DNA from 2 places in the Streptomyces sp. NPDC003393 genome. Region 1 is predicted to be linked to the other one. Evidence: predicted binding sites of a transcription regulator. Region 1 holds the regulator's gene; the other holds the start of a gene.
What was found. Region 1 encodes HrcA, which represses chaperone genes, less so after heat shock. Its sites were predicted from a motif close to TTNGCACTCNGNNNNNCNGAGTGCNAA; they were not measured.

Region 1 (8,715 bases):
CGCCGCGCCGCAGACGGTGGAGATGGTCGACGGCTACGTCCAGCAGCTCAACGCGGGCCTCCAGCGCTGGCAGACCGTCAAGAAGTTCCGTCTGCTCCCGCGCGACCTGGACGTGGAGCACGGCGAGATCACCCCGTCCCTGAAGCTGAAGCGGCCGGTGGTGGAGCGCGAGTACAAGCATCTGATCGACGAGATGTACGCGGGCACCCGCGAGGCCTGACCGCGGCCGAAACAAACCGGAATCAACCGAACGAACGAAGCGGACAGATCCGTTGATCGGATCTGTCCGTCTTCGCATGCGGATCGCGCCCGGTTCTTGTCTTGCATGGCTCATTTCGGTTACTCGGTGCTCATGGACGCGGTCTTTCTGTCACCCTGTCCGCGTCGTGCGTGCCTAGGGCGCGCGTCCGCACTGTCCGGGGAGCCGTCATGGTGGCCATTCCGACGCAACGGGAGACCCTCTCCCGGGGCGGTGACACGGAGCAGCGTGCTCAGGGGCGTACCCAGGCGCAGGCGACCTTGCCCGGAAGCCCCCTCGCGCCGGGTTCCGCCCGGGCGCTGGCGCGTGCGGCGGTCACGGAGTGGCGGGAACTCGGCCTGACCGTCCCCGACCGCCTGGCCGACGACGTCCTGGTGGCCGTCAGCGAACTGGTCACCAACGCCGTCGTGCACGCGGGCACCGACGTCGAACTGGTCTGCCGTCTGGAGCCGGAGACCGGCGCGTGCGTCGTCGAGGTGTCCGACCAGCACCCCTCGCGGGCCCCCCGCGACCATGCCGGCGACGCGCCCTGCGAACCCCCGGAGTACGGCCGCGGGCTGCGGCTGGTCGCCGCGCTCGCGCAGGAGTGGGGCATCACCTACCGGACCGGAGCCAAGACGGTGTGGGCCCGGCTGCCCGCCGAGAGCGACGAGGAGGACACCGAGGCGTACGGCGCGGAGCCCGGCCTCGCCGTCGCCGAGGTCCTCGCTCCCGACCCGCAGCGCGCCGAACGCGACCGCGAGTGGCTGGGCCGCGGCGCCCTGTCCTTCCTCGCCGAGGCGTCCGACCTGCTCGCCGGACAGCTCGACGAGGACCTGGTCGCCGCGCTCACCGGGCAGCTGATCGTGCCCCGGCTGGCCGACTGGTGCGCGGTGTGGCTGGAGGACGAGGCCACTGCCCGGGGCGGCTGGAGCGACGGCACGGGCGCCGCCGGGCCGCGCCTCGCCCGGGTCTGGCACGGCAGCGAGAACCACCTGGAGGAACTGCGCCGCGCCCTGGAGAAGGACCCGCCGCAGCCCACCGAGGACTTACGCTCCTCCGGCCCGGCCCCCTACCCCTGGCCCGCCCAGGCCCTCGGACCCCGCGCGGCCCACGGCGCAGCCCTCGCCTACCGCCTGATCGCCGGCGGCCGCCCGCTGGGCACCCTCGTGATCGGCCGGGCCGGCCTGACGCGCTTCCCCGACGAGATCACCGGGCTGGTCGAGGACCTGAGCCGCCGGGTGGCGCTCGGCATCGGCGCGGCCCGGCAGTACGCCCGCCAGGCCACCATCAGCGCCGTGCTCCAGCGCGGACTGCTGCCCGGAGCGGTCGCCGAGATCCCCGGAGTGCGCAGCGCCCTCGTCTACGAGCCCTGCGACCAGGGCGGCCCCAGCGGGGACTTCTACGACCTCTTCCCGGCCGGCGACGGCCGCTGGTGCTTCGCGGTGGGCGACGTACAGGGCAAGGGCCCGGAGGCCGCCGTGGTCATCGGACTCGCCCGGCCCTGGCTGCGGCTGCTGGCCCGCGAGGGCTACGGCGTCGCCGACGTCCTGGACCGCCTCAACCAGCTCCTCCTCGACGACGCCACCGAGGCGGCCGACGCCGCCGCGCGGGCTCTGGTGGGCCCCGCCGCACCCGGTGACGGCCCCCAGACCCGCTTCCTGTCCCTCCTGTACGGCGAGCTGGCCCCCTTCGACGGCGGCGTCCGGTGCACCCTCGCCAGCGCCGGGCACCCGCTCCCGCTGCTCCTCACCCGCGCCGGGGACGTCCGCCCGGTCGCGCGTCCGCAGACCCTGCTCGGTGTCATCGAGGACGAGACGTACACCAGCGACGCATTCGAGCTGAAACCCGGCGACACGCTGCTGTGCGTCACCGACGGGGTGACCGAGCGGCGCTGCGGCTCCCGCCAGTTCGACGACGGCGACGGGCTCGCCGCCGCCCTCGCCGGCTGCGCCGGGCTGGACGCCGGCTCGATCGCCGAGCGCATCCGGCTGCTGGTGCACGAGTTCGCGCAACGCCCGCCCGAGGACGACCTGGCCCTGATGGTGCTCCAGGCCCAGTAGGCGCGGCACGCGCGGTGCCGGGGGGCCACCGCCCCGGGCCGGCGCGGCGGGCGACCGCCCGGGTAGGGACAGCGGGGCTACCACCCGGGTGCTGGACAATGGAAGGCATGCCTTCCGCACTCCCCGACGGCGAGCCCGTCCCCGCCGACGGCGCACTGCCCGCACCGGCGCTCGCCGGGGCGGCCGACCGCCCGCTCGGCTTCTACCTCCATGTCCCGTACTGCGCGACCCGCTGCGGGTACTGCGACTTCAACACCTACACGGCGACCGAGCTGCGCGGCACGGGCGGAGTTCTGGCCTCCCGGGACAACTACGCGGACTCGCTGATCGACGAGATCCGCCTCGCCCGCAAGGTGCTCGGCGACGACCCGCGCGAGGTCCGCACGGTCTTCGTCGGCGGCGGCACGCCGACCCTGCTGGCCGCCGGCGACCTCGTACGGATGCTGGCGGCGGTCCGCGACGAGTTCGGCCTGGCCCCGGACGCGGAGGTCACCACGGAGGCCAACCCGGAGTCGGTCGACCCGGCGTATCTGACGGCCCTCAGGGAGGGCGGCTTCAACCGGATCTCCTTCGGCATGCAGAGCGCGAAGCAGCACGTGCTGAAGATCCTCGACCGGACCCACACCCCCGGCCGCCCCGAGGCGTGTGTGGCCGAGGCCCGTGCGGCCGGCTTCGACCACGTCAACCTCGACCTGATCTACGGCACCCCCGGCGAGTCCGACGACGACTGGCGGGCGTCGCTGGACGCGGCGCTGGGCGCGGGTCCGGACCACATCAGCGCCTACGCGCTGATCGTCGAGGAGGGCACCCGGCTCGCCCGCCGGATCCGGCGCGGCGAGATCTCGATGACGGACGACGACGTGCACGCCGACCGCTACCTGATCGCCGAGGAGACCCTGTCCGCGGCGGGCTTCGACTGGTACGAGGTCTCCAACTGGGCCACCTCCGAGGCGGGGCGCTGCCTGCACAACGAGCTGTACTGGCGCGGCGCCGACTGGTGGGGCGCGGGCCCGGGGGCGCACTCGCACGTGGGCGGGGTGCGCTGGTGGAACGTCAAGCACCCGGGCGCGTACGCGGCGGCGCTCGCGGAGAGGCGGTCGCCGGGGGCGGGGCGTGAGGTTCTGTCGGAGGAGGACCGCCGGGTGGAGCGGATCCTGCTGGAGCTGCGGCTGCGGGAGGGGGCACCGTTGGACTTGCTGCGTCCCGAGGGACTGGCGGCGTCCCGGCGGGCGCTGGAGGACGGGCTCCTGCGGAGCGGGCCGTACGAGGAGGGCCGGGCGGCGCTGACGCTGCGCGGGCGGCTGCTGGCGGACGCCGTGGTGCGGGACCTGGTGGACTGATCACTCCGGCCGGTGAATGCCCCCGGAGAACCGGTTCGATCCCTAACCTGGTTCGTAGGCTGCCGCTGACAGTACGCGGCGAATGTGGAGGCCACGGAGATGACCGCTGTGGACGAACGTGGAGTCGCAGAGTTCTTCGAGGGGTTCGAGCCACCCGACGGACTCACGGTGGAGCTTCTGCGGGGGGAAATCGTGATGACGGCGATCCCTGATCTGGTCCATAACCTGATCGTGATGCTGCTCGGGAGGCAGATTCCACTTGAGCACTGGTACAGCCTTCAGACCCAGGACGTCGACATCATCGACGAAGCCAGCGAGCCTGTCCCGGATCTTGTTGTCGTTGCTCCCGAAATCCTGCCCGCTTCAGGTCGGCTCCTCCCGGCCAGTCTCATCACGATGGTCGTCGAGGTGGTGTCGAAGACCAGCGTCGAGAGGGATTACTGCGTCAAGCGTTCCATCTACGCAGCGGGCGGGATCCCCGTCTACCTCATCGTCGATCCGGTCATGGCGCAGTGCGTCCTGCTGACGCGGCCCGAGGGCGAGGGCGAGAGCGCCGACTACAAGGGGCAGACCAAGAGGAAGTTCGGCGAACCGCTGCGTATCGAGGCACTGGGCGTCGAACTGGACACCAGCGGGTTCGGCACCCTCCCCGACGTCAAGCCCCACCGCTTCCCGCTGCCGTGACGAAGTCGATCAGTTCCTCAACCCTCCCCAGCAGCTCCGGCTCCAGGTCCTTGTAGGACCCCACTCGCTTCAGGATCGCCTGCCACACCGCCCCGGTGTTCTCCGAGGGCCACCCCAGCGCACGGCACACGCCCGTCTTCCAGTCCTGGCCGTGCGGGACGGCGGGCCAGGCCGGGATGCCCAGTGCGGCCGGCTTCACCGCCTCCCAGATGTCGATGTACGGGTGGCCCACCACCAGTGCGTGCTCGCTGGTCACCGACTCCGCGATGCGCCACTCCTTGGTGCCCGGCACCAGGTGGTCCACCAGCACGCCCAGCCGCGCGTCCGGGCCCGGAGCGAAGGCCTCCACGATCGCCGGCAGGTCGTCGACGCCCTCCAGGTACTCCACGACCACGCCCTCGACGCGCAGGTCGTCGCCCCACACCTTCTCGACCAGCTCGGCGTCGTGCCGCCCCTCGACATAGATCCGCCCGGCGCGGGCCACGCGCGCGCGTGCGCCGGGAACGGCGACCGAACCGGACGCCGTGCGGGTGGGACGCGCCGGCCCGGAGGCCGGCCGCACCAGCGTCACCGCCCTGCCCTCCAGCAGGAAGCCGCCGGGCCGGAGCGGGAACACCCGGTGCTTGCCGAAGCGGTCCTCCAGGGTCACCGTGCCCGCCTCGCAGCGGATCACCGCCCCGCAGAAGCCGGTGCCCGGTTCCTCGACGACCAGGCCCGGCTCCGCCGCCACCTCGGGCACGGCCTTCGGCTTCTTCCACGGAGGGGTCAGGTCGGGTGAGTACTGCCGCATTCGAGTGACGATATGGAGAAGGCCGTACGCGATCAGCTCGACACGCCGAAGCGGGCGGCGAGCGCGTCGCGCTGGGTGCGCACGAACTCGGCGCCGACCACCGCTCCGTGACCGGGCACGTACAGTGCGTCCTCGCCGCCCAGCTCCAGCAGGCGGTCCAGAGCGGCGGGCCAGCGGGACGGCACGGCGTCGGGGCCGGCCTGCGGCTCGCCGGACTCCTCGACGAGATCGCCGCAGAACACCACGGTCCGCCCGTCCGCGAGCCCCGGCACCACCACCGCCAGGTCGTGCGCGGTGTGGCCGGGCCCCACGTCCGCGAGCAGCGCCCGACGGCCGCCCCCGAGGTCCACGGTCAGCCGGCCGCGCACCTCGCGGCCGGGCCGCACCAGCGCCGCCGCGGCCTCGCGGGCCGCCTCGGCGTCCAGTCCGTTGCGTACGGCGTCCGCGCGCAACTCCTCGCGCGCGCGGCCGTCCTCGGACGCGGCACGCGCGCCCCCGGCGGCGAAGACCGCCGCGGCCGGGAACGCCGCCGCCCCGAAGACATGGTCGAAGTGCGGATGGGTCAGCGCGAGAAGTGTCACATCGCCGCCGCCGAGCTCCCGCGCCTGCGCCCGCAGCCGGGCTCCCTCCGCCAGGCTCGACCCGGCGTCCACCAGCAGCGCCGTGCCGCCCGAGACGACCAGCCCGACGGTGCAGTCCCACACCGGCAACCGCACCCGGCCGACCCCCTCCGCCAGCCGCTCCCACCCCAGCTCTTCCCAAGTCACCGTCATACCGGGACGCTATCCCTCCCCGCACCGGCCCGTCGGCACCAGCCTTGCCGACGGTGTACCCGACGGCCGTACACTGGGCGCGGGAATGCTGGCACTCGTATGCGCCGAGTGCCAGGCGGGATCCGAGGCAGTTTTGGAGGTGCACGCGATGCTCAGTGAGCGACGGCTTCAGGTGTTGCGTGCCATCGTCCAGGACTACGTCGGAACCGAGGAGCCGGTCGGCTCCAAGGCCCTCACCGAGCGGCACAACCTCGGCGTCTCACCGGCCACGGTCCGCAACGACATGGCGGCCCTGGAGGACGAGGGCTACATCGCCCAGCCGCACACCAGCGCGGGCCGCATCCCCACCGACAAGGGCTACCGCCTCTTCGTCGACAAGCTCGCCGGGGTCAAGCCGATGACCCCGCCGGAGCGGCGCGCCATCCAGAACTTCCTCGACGGCGCCGTCGACCTCGACGACGTGGTGGCCCGCACGGTGCGGCTGCTGGCGCAGCTGACCCGGCAGGTCGCCGTGGTGCAGTATCCGTCGCTGACCCGTTCGACCGTGCGGCACGTGGAGCTGCTCTCGCTCGCGCCCGCGCGCGTGATGCTGGTGCTGATCACGGACACCGGGCGGGTCGAGCAGCGGATGATCGACTGCCCGGCCCCGTTCGGCGAGACCTCGCTCGCGGACCTGCGGGCGCGGTTGAACAGCCGGGTCGCCGGCCGCCGTTTCACGGATGTGCCGCACCTGGTGGAAGATCTCCCCGAGGGCTTCGACCTCGAGGACCGCGGTACGGTCTTCACGGTGCTGTCCACGCTCCTCGAGACCCTGGTCGAGGAGAACGAGGAGCGGCTGATGATCGGCGGCACCGCCAATCTGACCCGCTTCGCACACGACTTCCCCCTCACCATCCGCCCCGTCCTGGAGGCGCTGGAGGAGCAGGTCGTCCTGCTGAAGCTGCTCGGTGAGACACAGGACCAGGGCATGACCGTGCGCATCGGTCACGAGAACGCCTACGAAGGACTCAACTCCACGTCCGTCGTGTCGGTGGGCTACGGTTCGGGCGGCGAGGCAGTCGCCAAGCTCGGCGTGGTCGGACCGACCCGCATGGACTACCCGGGAACGATGGGAGCGGTACGCGCAGTGGCACGGTACGTCGGACAGATCCTGGCGGAGTCGTAAGTGGCCACGGACTACTACGCCGTTCTCGGCGTGCGTCGCGACGCGTCGCAGGAAGAGATCAAGAAGGCCTTCCGGCGGCTCGCGCGCGAGCTGCACCCGGACGTCAACCCGGATCCGAAGACCCAGGAGCGGTTCAAGGAGATCAACGCCGCTTACGAGGTGCTGTCGGACCCGCAGAAGAAGCAGGTCTACGACCTCGGCGGCGACCCGCTCTCGCAGTCCGGCGGCGCGGGTGCGGGCGGCTTCGGGGCCGGCGCCTTCGGCAACTTCTCCGACATCATGGACGCGTTCTTCGGGACGGCGTCGCAGCGCGGACCGCGCTCGCGCACCCGCCGGGGCCAGGACGCCATGATCCGGCTGGAGGTGGAGCTGGACGAGGCCGCCTTCGGCACCACGAAGGACATCCAGGTCGACACGGCCGTCGTCTGCAACACCTGCAACGGCGAGGGCGCGGCCCCGGGGACCTCCGCCCAGACGTGCGACATGTGCCGTGGCCGCGGTGAGGTCTCGCAGGTCACCCGGTCCTTCCTGGGCCAGGTCATGACGTCCCGGCCCTGCCCCCAGTGCCAGGGCTTCGGCACCGTCGTGCCCACCCCGTGCCCGGAGTGCGCGGGCGACGGCCGCATCCGTGCCCGGCGCACGCTGACGGTGAAGATCCCGGCCGGTGTGGACAACGGCACGCGCATCCAGCTGGCCGGCGAGGGCGAGGTCGGCCCCGGCGGCGGCCCGGCCGGTGACCTGTACGTCGAGATCCACGAGCTGCCGCACTCCACGTTCCAGCGGCGCGGCGACGACCTGCACTGCACGGTCACCATCCCGATGACCGCGGCGGCCCTCGGCACCAAGGTGCCGCTGGAGACCCTGGACGGCCTGGAGGAGGTCGACATCCGCCCGGGCACGCAGTCCGGCCAGTCGATCCCGCTGCACGGCCGGGGCGTCACGCATCTGCGCGGCGGCGGCCGGGGTGACCTCGTCGTCCACGTCGAGGTCCAGACCCCGGGCAAGCTCGACCCCGAGCAGGAGCGCCTGCTGCGCGAGCTGGCCAAGCTGCGCGGCGAGGAACGGCCGCAGGGGCAGTTCCAGCCGGGGCAGCAAGGGTTGTTCTCGCGGTTGAAGGACGCGTTCAACGGCCGCTGAGCTGGGCCGCTGATCGAGAGGAGGCGCCCGCTGCCGGCAGTGGGCGCCCCTCGCGCAGGCCGGGGGTCCGCCCGATTCGGAGCCTCGAGCAGGACGTGGCACCATGCGCTCATGTCCTCCGCACTGACCGATCTCTTCCCGCACCCGATCGTGCAGGCCCCGATGGCGGGCGGTCCTTCCGGGCCGCCGCTCGCCGCCGCGGTGTCGGACGCGGGCGGGCTCGGGTTCCTCGCCGCCGGGTACAAGACCGCCGACGGGATGTACCAGGAGATCAAGCAGCTGCGCGGACTGACCGGCCGTCCCTTCGGCGTCAACGTCTTCGTGCCCCAGGCCGAGCATGCCGAGTCCGGCGCGCTCGACCTCTACGCCCAGCAGCTGGCCGGTGAGGCCACCTGGTACGGGACCGAGCTGGGCGATCCGGAGTGCGCGCGGGACGACGGCTACGACGTCAAGCTGGCCGTGCTCCTCGACGACCCGGTGCCGGTGGTCTCCTTCCACTTCGGCGTTCCCACCCGCGAGGTGATC
Region 2 (8,715 bases), on a different contig from region 1:
CCAGCTTCGCGAGGCGCTCCTGGAGCTTCTCGCGGTCCCAGTCGGAGTCGGTGTTCTCGATCTCGGCCTTGATCTGGGCGACGCGGCCGTCGACGTCCGACTTGTTGCCGGCGCCGTCGACGATCGTGGTGTCGTCCTTGGTGACGGTGACACGGCGGGCGGAGCCGAGGACGTCCAGACCGACCTGGTCGAGCTTGAGGCCGACCTCCTCGGAGATGACGGTGGCGCCGGTGAGGATCGCCATGTCCTGGAGCATCGCCTTGCGGCGGTCGCCGAAGCCGGGGGCCTTGACGGCGGTGGCGTTGAAGGTGCCGCGGATCTTGTTGACGACCAGGGTCGACAGGGCCTCGCCCTCGACGTCCTCGGCGATGATCAGCAGTGGCTTGGAGGCGTTCGCCTGGATGATCTTCTCGAGCAGCGGCAGCAGGTCCGCGATGGAGGAGATCTTGCCCTGGTGGATCAGGATGTACGGGTCGTCGAGGACGGCCTCCATGCGCTCCTGGTCCGTGACGAAGTACGGCGACAGGTAGCCCTTGTCGAAGGCCATGCCCTCGGTGAAGTCCAGCTCCAGACCGAAGGTGTTGGACTCCTCGACGGTGATGACGCCGTCCTTGCCGACCTTGTCCATCGCCTCGGCGATCAGCTCGCCGACCTGCTGGTCCTGGGCGGACAGCGCGGCCACGGCGGCGATGTCGGACTTCTCGTCGATCGGGCGGGCCGAGGAAAGCAGGTCCTCGGCGACCGCGGCGACGGCGGCGTCGATGCCCTTCTTCAGCAGCGCCGGGGAGGCGCCGGCGGCGACGTTCTTCAGGCCCTCGCGCACCAGCGCCTGGGCGAGCACGGTGGCGGTGGTGGTGCCGTCACCAGCGATGTCGTTGGTCTTGGTCGCCACCTCCTTCACCAGCTGGGCGCCGAGGTTCTCGTACGGGTCCTCGACCTCGACCTCGCGGGCGATGGTGACACCGTCGTTGGTGATGGTGGGGGCACCGAACTTCTTGTCGATGACGACGTTGCGGCCCTTGGGGCCGATCGTCACCTTGACCGTGTCGGCGAGCTTGTTGACGCCGCGCTCGAGGGCGCGACGGGCGTCCTCGTCGAACTTCAGGATCTTCGCCATGGCAGCGGGAGCCCTCTCGGAAATCTGGGTGGAAAAGGCGCTGCGCCCCGGGCGCCCGGCTTCTTATCGGTCGCGGGGGCCAGGGGCGCAGCTCAAAGCAGGGATCGAGGTGATTACTTCTCGATGATCGCGAGGACGTCGCGAGCCGAGAGAACGAGGTACTCCTCGTTGTTGTACTTCACCTCGGTGCCGCCGTACTTGCTGTAGAGCACGACGTCGCCGACCTTGACGTCGAGCGGAAGGCGGTTGCCGTCCTCGAAGCGGCCCGGGCCCACGGCCAGGACGACGCCCTCCTGGGGCTTCTCCTTGGCGGTGTCCGGGATGACCAGGCCCGAGGCCGTGGTCTGCTCGGCGTCCAGCGGCTGGACCACGATGCGGTCCTCGAGCGGCTTGATGGCAACCTTGGAGCTGGCGGTCGTCACGATCCGACCTCCCCCTTCGGAGATCTCACGGGGTTAACTGTCTGAGGTGGCGACCAGGTCGATCCGTCGTCGCGGGTGCCGGACCTGCCCGTCGCTGTGTTGGCACTCTCCGGTGGGGAGTGCCAGAGCCGAGACTATGACCGTCGTTAGCACTCGGTCAAGCGGAGTGCCAATTGCCTCGTGGCGCGTCGCCGGTCGGGGCCTTCGGCGACACCTGGGCTCCCTCCCTTACGGCCGCGTCCTCGAACTCCCTCGGGACGCCCGGACGGCTCTTGTCACAGGTACTCCTCCAGCCTCCCCACCGCCAGGCCCGCCTGCTGGATCTTTCGCAGGAGGCGGATCGTGCGGGTGCGCAAGGGCGGGCCGTCGAGGTCGTCGTCGCCGGCGGCGACCAGAACGATGTCGCCGGGGCGCAGGGAGTGGGAGCCGTGGGTGAAGCGCAGGTCGGTCTCCTTCATCGACGCGCGCCACAGGACGACCGCGGAGACCTGGCAGTCGGCGGCGGCGCGCAGGGTCGTGGTGTCGTACGCGCCGTACGGCGGGCGGAACAGGCGGGCGCGGACACCGAAGCGGGCGTGGAGCTTGTCGCGCTGGCCGCAGATCTCCGCGCGTTGGGCCCGGTACGGCAGGCCGCGCAGCAGAGGGTGGTCCAGGGTGTGGTTCTCCAGGTCCGCACCGGCCGCCAGCAGTCGCCCGAAGTGCCCTTGACCCGGCCCGACGACGCTGTCGGTGAGGAACATGCCGACCGGCAGCCGCAGTTCGCGGACCATGTCGACGAACCGCGGGTCCCGCTCGGCGCCGTCGTCGTAGGTGAGGAAGACGACCCGGTCGTCGGTGCGGACGTGGTCCAGGACCGGGGGCGGGGCGGAGTCCCGCGCGGTGCGGCGCAGCGGGCGGGCGGAGGGGGGCGGGGACAGCGGGGCAGCGAGGCCCCAGCGGCGGTACGGCTGCCCGGGGGCCGGTGTCCCGGGCCGCACCCGCTGGGCCGCCTTGCGGCCCAGCCGTTCGATCGGGTCGACGGAGGGCGCACAGCCGGCCAGGAGCAGCAGTGCGGCCGCGAGCAGCAGCGCGGCCGTGCGCCGGGGCCACGGCCGCAGCGTCACAGGTAGTCCTCCAGCCGCGCCACCGCGAACCCCTCGGCCGTGACGTGGTCCAGGAACCGGCGCATGACGTCGGCCATCGTGCCGTTCCACTCCTTGCGGCCCCGGAAGTGGGTGAGGACGATGTCGCCGGGGCGCAGCCGCTGGTCCTTCTCGCGGAACTCCCAGTGGTCGGCGAAGACCTCCTCGTTCCAGATCGGCGCGTACTCGATGCCGCAGGACTTGGCGGCGGCCAGGGTGTCCTGGTTGTAGCTGCCGTAGGGCGGGCGCATGAGTTTCGGGCGCTCGCCGAACTGCTCGTCCATGATGTCCTGCATGTCGCAGATCTCGCGCCGCTGCTGCTCGAAGGACAGTTTCCGCAGGTCGGGGTGGTGCAGGGTGTGGTTGTTGAGGGTGACCCCCGAGGCCTGCATCTTCCGGAAGTAGGCGTAGTCGTCCTTGATGAGGTAGTCGGTGAGGAACGCCGTGTAGGGGATCTTCAGTTCGCTCATCATGCGCAGGAAGGCGGGGTCCTTCTCCGCTCCGTCGTCGATGGTGAGGAAGACGACCTTGTCCTCGGTGGGGACCGTGGTGAAGACCGGGGGGAGGTACCAGTCCTTCTGGCGGCTCACCTCGAAGCCCGGGCGGGGGGTGATCCGCGGTCTCACGGCGGAGGGCTTCGAGGGTGTGAGGGGAACCTGCTTCAGGCCCCAGCGCTTGGTTGCGGCGACCCTGGCCGCGTGGGAGGCGCGCAGGCGGTTGGCGTAGGAGTCCAGGGCGCGCGCCGCGGGCGCCTGGCCGAGCTGCTGGCCCGGGGCGGGCGGTGCCGGCGTGTCGGTCTCGGAGCAGCCGGAGGCGAGGGCGGTGAGGGCGAGGGCGGCGAGCCCGGCACGCAGACCCGCTCCGCGCCTCGGAGAACAGACCAGTGTGGGACGCTTCTTATCGTTTTGTACGACTGCTCTCATGGTGCCGGATCCTCGCAGGCCACCGGCCCGAACCCGCGCCGACACCGCGGCCGCCGGGCACACCGTCCACCGACTGGCCGACAATGAGCCCGTGAACGACCCACAGGCCCCGCTCGACGCCTTCGCCGCCCTGCTCACCCCCGAGGGCCGTGCCCTCCTGGACGAGGTGCGCGACACCGACCCCGCCGACGAGCTCGCCGTCGCCACCCGACTGCGCCGCGGCCACCCGGCCGGACTGGTGTCGGCCGCGCTCGGCCAGGCCCGGCTGCGGCAGCGGGCGGCGGCGAAGTTCGGGGCCGAGGACGCGCGGCGGATGTTCTTCACGCCGAACGGGGTCGAGCAGTCGACGCGCGCGAGCGTGGCCGCGCACCGGGCCGCACGCCTCGCCGAACTCGGCGTGACCTCACTCGCCGACCTGTGCTGCGGCATCGGCGGCGACGCGATCGCCCTCGCCCGCGCCGGGATCCGGGTCCTCGCCGTCGACCGCGACCCGGTGACGGCCGCCGCCGCCCGCGCGAACGCCGAGGCCCTGGGCCTCTCCGACCTGATCGAGGTGCGTGAGGCGGACGTGACGGACGTCGACACCTCCGCGTACGACGCGGTGTTCGTCGACCCGGCCCGCAGGGGCGGCCGGGGCCGGATCTTCGACCCGGAGGCCTACTCGCCACCGCTCTCCTGGGCCGTCGAGACCGCCCTCGAGGCCCCGCACGCCGCCCTGAAGATCGCCCCCGGTGTCCCCCACGAGGCGGTGCCGCCGCAGGCCGAGGCCGAGTGGATCTCCGACTGCGGGGACGTGAAGGAGGCGGTGCTGTGGTTCGCCACCGAGCCGGGCCTGGTGCGGGCGACACTGCTCCCCGGCCCGCACAGCCTGCGCGGCCGGGGCCTTGCGAACCCCCCGGTCCGACCGCTGGGCCGCTACCTGTACGAGCCCGACGGCGCCGTCATCCGTGCCCACCTCGTCGCCGAGGTCGCCGCGGACCTCGACGGCGGCCTGCTCGACGAGACGATCGCGTACGTCACCGCCGACGAACTGCGGCCCACCCCGTACGCCACCCCCTACGAGATCACGGACCAACTCCCCTTCAACGTGAAGAAGCTGAAGGCGCTGCTGCGGGAACGGCAGGTCGGCACCCTGACCGTGAAGAAGCGCGGCTCGGCGGTCGAGCCGGAGGAACTGCGCCGCAAGGTGTTGCCGAAGGCGCAGGGGCGGAACACGGTGACGGTGTTCCTCACCCGGGTCGCGGGGGCGCCGACGATGCTGGTCGGCCACCCGGCGGGCTGACACGGCCTACCGGGGCGGCGCCCGGCGGCACCGTCGCGCGTGGCCCGCGGAGCTCCACTCGAGCACGCGGACCGCGGAACTTTGGCGGGAGCGGCGGGTCGCCGACCGGGACGGATCCCCGTTCACCCAGGACTTCACGAAGCACATCCCGGTGCGGCGCGAGCCCTCGCGCGGCGGCACCGTCACGGGGTACGAAAACGCGACGGCCGGACCCCGCGAACGAGGTCCGGCCGTCGTGTCGTGCCCTAGGCCCGGGGCAGGAGTCCCCGTGTCCCGGACCACTCGGCCGCGCGGGACCAGAGGCCCGTTCCGCCGGTGGAACCGGAGCCGAGGCCCCCGAGATCCCGGCCGCCGGGGTCCCAGCCGCCGGTGCCCGCGGCGGAGCCGTCACCGCCGGCCCACAACGGCCGGTGGCCGTTGTCCGTGCGCTGGATGCCGACCGTGTAGGTCCGGGTGAACGCCCCGTTCGCCGAGGTCACCGTGATGGTGTAGGCGGTGAGCCGGGAGCCGGTCGACGAGAGCAGGGAGCTGCCGTCGGTGACCTTCACCCGCGCCCCGGGCTCGGCCGCCACGGCGGAGACGGCCGGAGGCCTTCCGCCCTTCGGCCAGTCGACGACGTACGTGGACCCCTCGGGGTCGAACCCGTCGACAGCGAGGCCGCCCACGGTGATCGACCTGGCGTCGGCGACACTGGCCTTCGTGGCGTCCGGGTGGTTCTTCACCGTGACCGACCCGTCGGCGTGGACGACCACGTCCGCCGCCATCGCGGCGGCCAGGTTGATCCGCTGCCAGCCGGCCTCCCCGTCCGCGGTGCGGTCGAGCGGGTAGCCCGAGTCCGTCGCGGTCTGCTCCAGGATCTGCGTGCGCTGGGCGGTGGTGAGATCCGGGAAGGCGGTGATCAGCAGCGCCGCCGCGTCGGACGGCGTCCTCAGGGGCTGCCCGGCCTTGCCGACCTGGGAGAACTCGTAGGTGAGGCGCTGCGTGTACAGGTCGACGTCCTGGGCGGTGCTCAGGCCGTCGTAGGCGTCGCCCTCGCAGGCCGCGAGCGTGTCGCCGTACCCCTCCTCCCGGCACTGCGCGAGCAGTACGTTCTCGATCTCGACGTGGGCCTGCATGAGCAGCTTCTGGAACTCGGGGTCGGCCCACCGGTGCGCGACGGTGGCCTGACCGGTGATGCGGCCGCCCATGACGTCGAGCGGGTAGTGGAATCCGAGGACGATGCGGTTGTTCCCGTACTCCGAGGTGCGGGCGAGGATCGAGGGTGCCAGCTCCGGAAGGAGCGTGGCGAGGACGGTCCCCGCTTCGTAGCCGGCGTAGGTGTGGCCGCTGGGGTAGGAGCCGCTGGTGGTGAGGCCGCCGTAGGAGCCGTCCTGCGACTCGTAGACGGCGCCCCCGTCACCGACGAACCCGAGCCGCACGTACGGGCGCTGGTAGCCGTAGTGGTCCTTCGCCGCTCCGCCCTTGTCGAGGCCCTGCGAAACGCGGGAGAACAGCGCGCTGGTCTTCGGCAGCAGGCCGCCCTTCAGGGCGTCGCTGTAGATCTGACCCAGCCGGGAGCCGAGGCCGTCCGCCATCGTGACGGTGGCGCTGTTGGTCGCGTCGACCTCGGCCCGGTCCACCTCCTTCTGCGTCGCGGCGTTGTTGATGCTCACGGCGATCTTGTCGTTCTCGGCGGTGAGTGCGGTGCCGGCGGGCACCTTGGAGTCGGCGGCGAGGATGTCGGGCCCGAGGTCCTTGAAGCCGTCGAGCAGGCCGTAGACGTATTCGCTCCCGTCGCCGCCGCCCGGCCAGTTGTCGGAGGCGTAGTGCGCCTCGAGCGTCTCGTCCGGGAAGGGCGAGGGCGCGTACGCCGGGTCGGCGGCGTCCGCCGCGGCGGCGGTGCCGGACGCGGAGGCCGCTGTGGTCGTGTCGGGCGCGTCGGAGGTTCCGGCGAGGGTGACCGCGGTGACGGTCGCCGTGTGCGCCTTCGCCCCGCCCGTGGTGGTGAGCAGCGCGGTGCCCGTGGTGGCGGGGACATGGGCGGTGGTGCCGTCGTTCAGGGTCACGGTGTAGCCGATGACCGGGAATCCGCCGTCGCCGGCCGGCCGCCAGGTCACGCGGACCTGCTTGCCGTCGGTGACGACGCCCGTCACGTTCGGCTGCTGCGGCGTGCCGCCGCCGGTCACCACGGGTGCCGTCGCGGGGCTCTGGCGCGAGGCGCCGAACTCGTTCACCGCCTGGACGCGCGCGGTGTACGACCGGCCGGCCCGCAGCCGGCTGAACGTGATGCTGCGGCTGTGCGGGTCGTCGACCCGGATCTGGTGGCCGTCGCTGAGTGCGATCCGGTAGCCGGTGACCGCGGAACCGCCGTCGTCGGCGGACGCGGACCAGGCGACGGTCACGCTCGTGCCGGACGAGGTGGCCGAGACCGCGTCGGGCGGCGCCGGTGCGGTCCTGGGCTTCGTCGTCAGCGCGGACATGGCGTGGCGGAGGGCTTCGTACCGTGCGGTGAGCGTGGAGTCCGCCGCCGTGTCGTCGGCGATGGTGGCTTTGGCCGCGGTGAGTGCCGCGGTGAACGCCTGCCACGACGCGTCCGTGTAACGGTCGTCGGCGAGGGCCGACGCGGTGGTGACCAGGTCCTCCAGTCGCAGTCTCGGCAGCGGGACCAGTTGGCCCGCGGCGAGGGTGAGGCTGCGGGTCTGGGTGTCGACCTCGGTCTGCGTCACGTCGTCGGCGTCGGCGAGGGCACGGGCGGCGGCGAGTTCGCGCAGGTAGACGCCGAAGTCGATGGCGTCGTAGCGCTCCGCGTCGCCGGAGAGCCCCTCGTACCGGTCGATCGCCTTGCGCAGGGCGGTCTTGTCCGTGACGGCGGGCGCCTCGACGTGGTCGAAGGTGATCCGGCCGAGGTTCGCGACGTACGGGTGCGAGGAATCCGGGGTCGTGGTCAGCCGCAGGTGGACGGCGTGCTTGCCGGTGATCGCCTTGGGCAGCGTCAGGCTGGTCGTCCCGCCGGACGACCACGCGGCCCCGGTGACCGGCAGCGGCACGGTCGCGTACGGCGTGCCCGGGTTCGCCGCGTCGAAGGAGTCCAGGTAGAGCTGGACGGCGGAGCCGGTGCCGCAGCGGGCGGAGTTGTTGACGTAGGTGATGGTGACGGTGGTCTTCGGCGAGGTGCCGAAGTCGATGTCGCCGTAGTCGAGCCAGGCGCCGTCGTAGGTGCCGCCGAGGTCGGTGGTGGTACCGGCGACGCTCCAGCCGACCGGCTCGCTCTTGAGGCCGCCGCCGCTGTTCGAGCGGAACGCGGTGGCGTCGAAGCCCGCGGGGGCGTCGGCCTGCTGCGTCAGGGTCAGCGAGTAGACGTTGCCCACATAGGGCTGGGTGGACGTCTGCGTGCTGGAGACGAAGTCCGCGTACACGTCCTGGACGCCGGCGAAGACGTTCGGGTCGAGCTGCACGGATGTGGTGGCGACGGTTCCCCAGCCCGAACCGGTGTAGTCGAGGGGGATGTCGACCTTCGCGGTGCCGTCCTTCGAACCGAGGTGCAGCTCGATGTGCGAGTCCGACGCGGCCCGCGACCGGGGCTTGTCATAGCTGACGGTGACGGTGTCGGCGCCGGCCTCGAGGTCGGTGTCCTTCCACTCGGCCCACGCCCCGTCGGTCACGTTCTCGAAGATGCCGTTTCCGAGGTTGAGCGGGAGCGTGCCGTCGCCGGTGGTGGTGCTGTTGGCCGCGGTCAGTGTGGCGAGCGTGGTCGTGGGGGACGTGGAGACGTCGTCTGGGGAGAACCGGTACCAGTCGAAGTTCGACACCCACTGCTGACCGGACGGGGCGTGGAAGACGAACGTCGCGCTCTTGGCGGCCAGCAGGGCGT

Region 2: a site for HrcA is predicted at 1,686-1,712, ahead of groES (co-chaperone GroES). Genes of this name have one in related genera too.

Annotation. Positions count from the first base shown of each region.
Region 1 is NZ_JBSFRB010000005.1:5,714-14,428, forward strand. It holds gene ACWDUZ_RS06730 (AMP-dependent synthetase/ligase) at 1-220, shown strand, start outside; gene ACWDUZ_RS06735 (SpoIIE family protein phosphatase) at 430-2,301, shown strand; gene hemW (radical SAM family heme chaperone HemW) at 2,409-3,641, shown strand; gene ACWDUZ_RS06745 (Uma2 family endonuclease) at 3,741-4,325, shown strand; gene ACWDUZ_RS06750 (DUF3097 domain-containing protein) at 4,297-5,115, opposite strand; gene ACWDUZ_RS06755 (MBL fold metallo-hydrolase) at 5,148-5,888, opposite strand; gene hrcA (heat-inducible transcriptional repressor HrcA) at 6,037-7,053, shown strand; gene dnaJ (molecular chaperone DnaJ) at 7,054-8,190, shown strand; gene ACWDUZ_RS06770 (nitronate monooxygenase) at 8,302-8,715, shown strand, end outside.
Region 2 is NZ_JBSFRB010000044.1:25,412-34,126, forward strand. It holds gene groL (chaperonin GroEL) at 1-1,117, opposite strand, end outside; gene groES (co-chaperone GroES) at 1,231-1,539, opposite strand; gene ACWDUZ_RS31680 (polysaccharide deacetylase family protein) at 1,815-2,642, opposite strand; gene ACWDUZ_RS31685 (polysaccharide deacetylase family protein) at 2,639-3,583, opposite strand; gene ACWDUZ_RS31690 (class I SAM-dependent methyltransferase) at 3,675-4,865, shown strand; gene ACWDUZ_RS31695 (glycoside hydrolase domain-containing protein) at 5,111-8,715, opposite strand, start outside.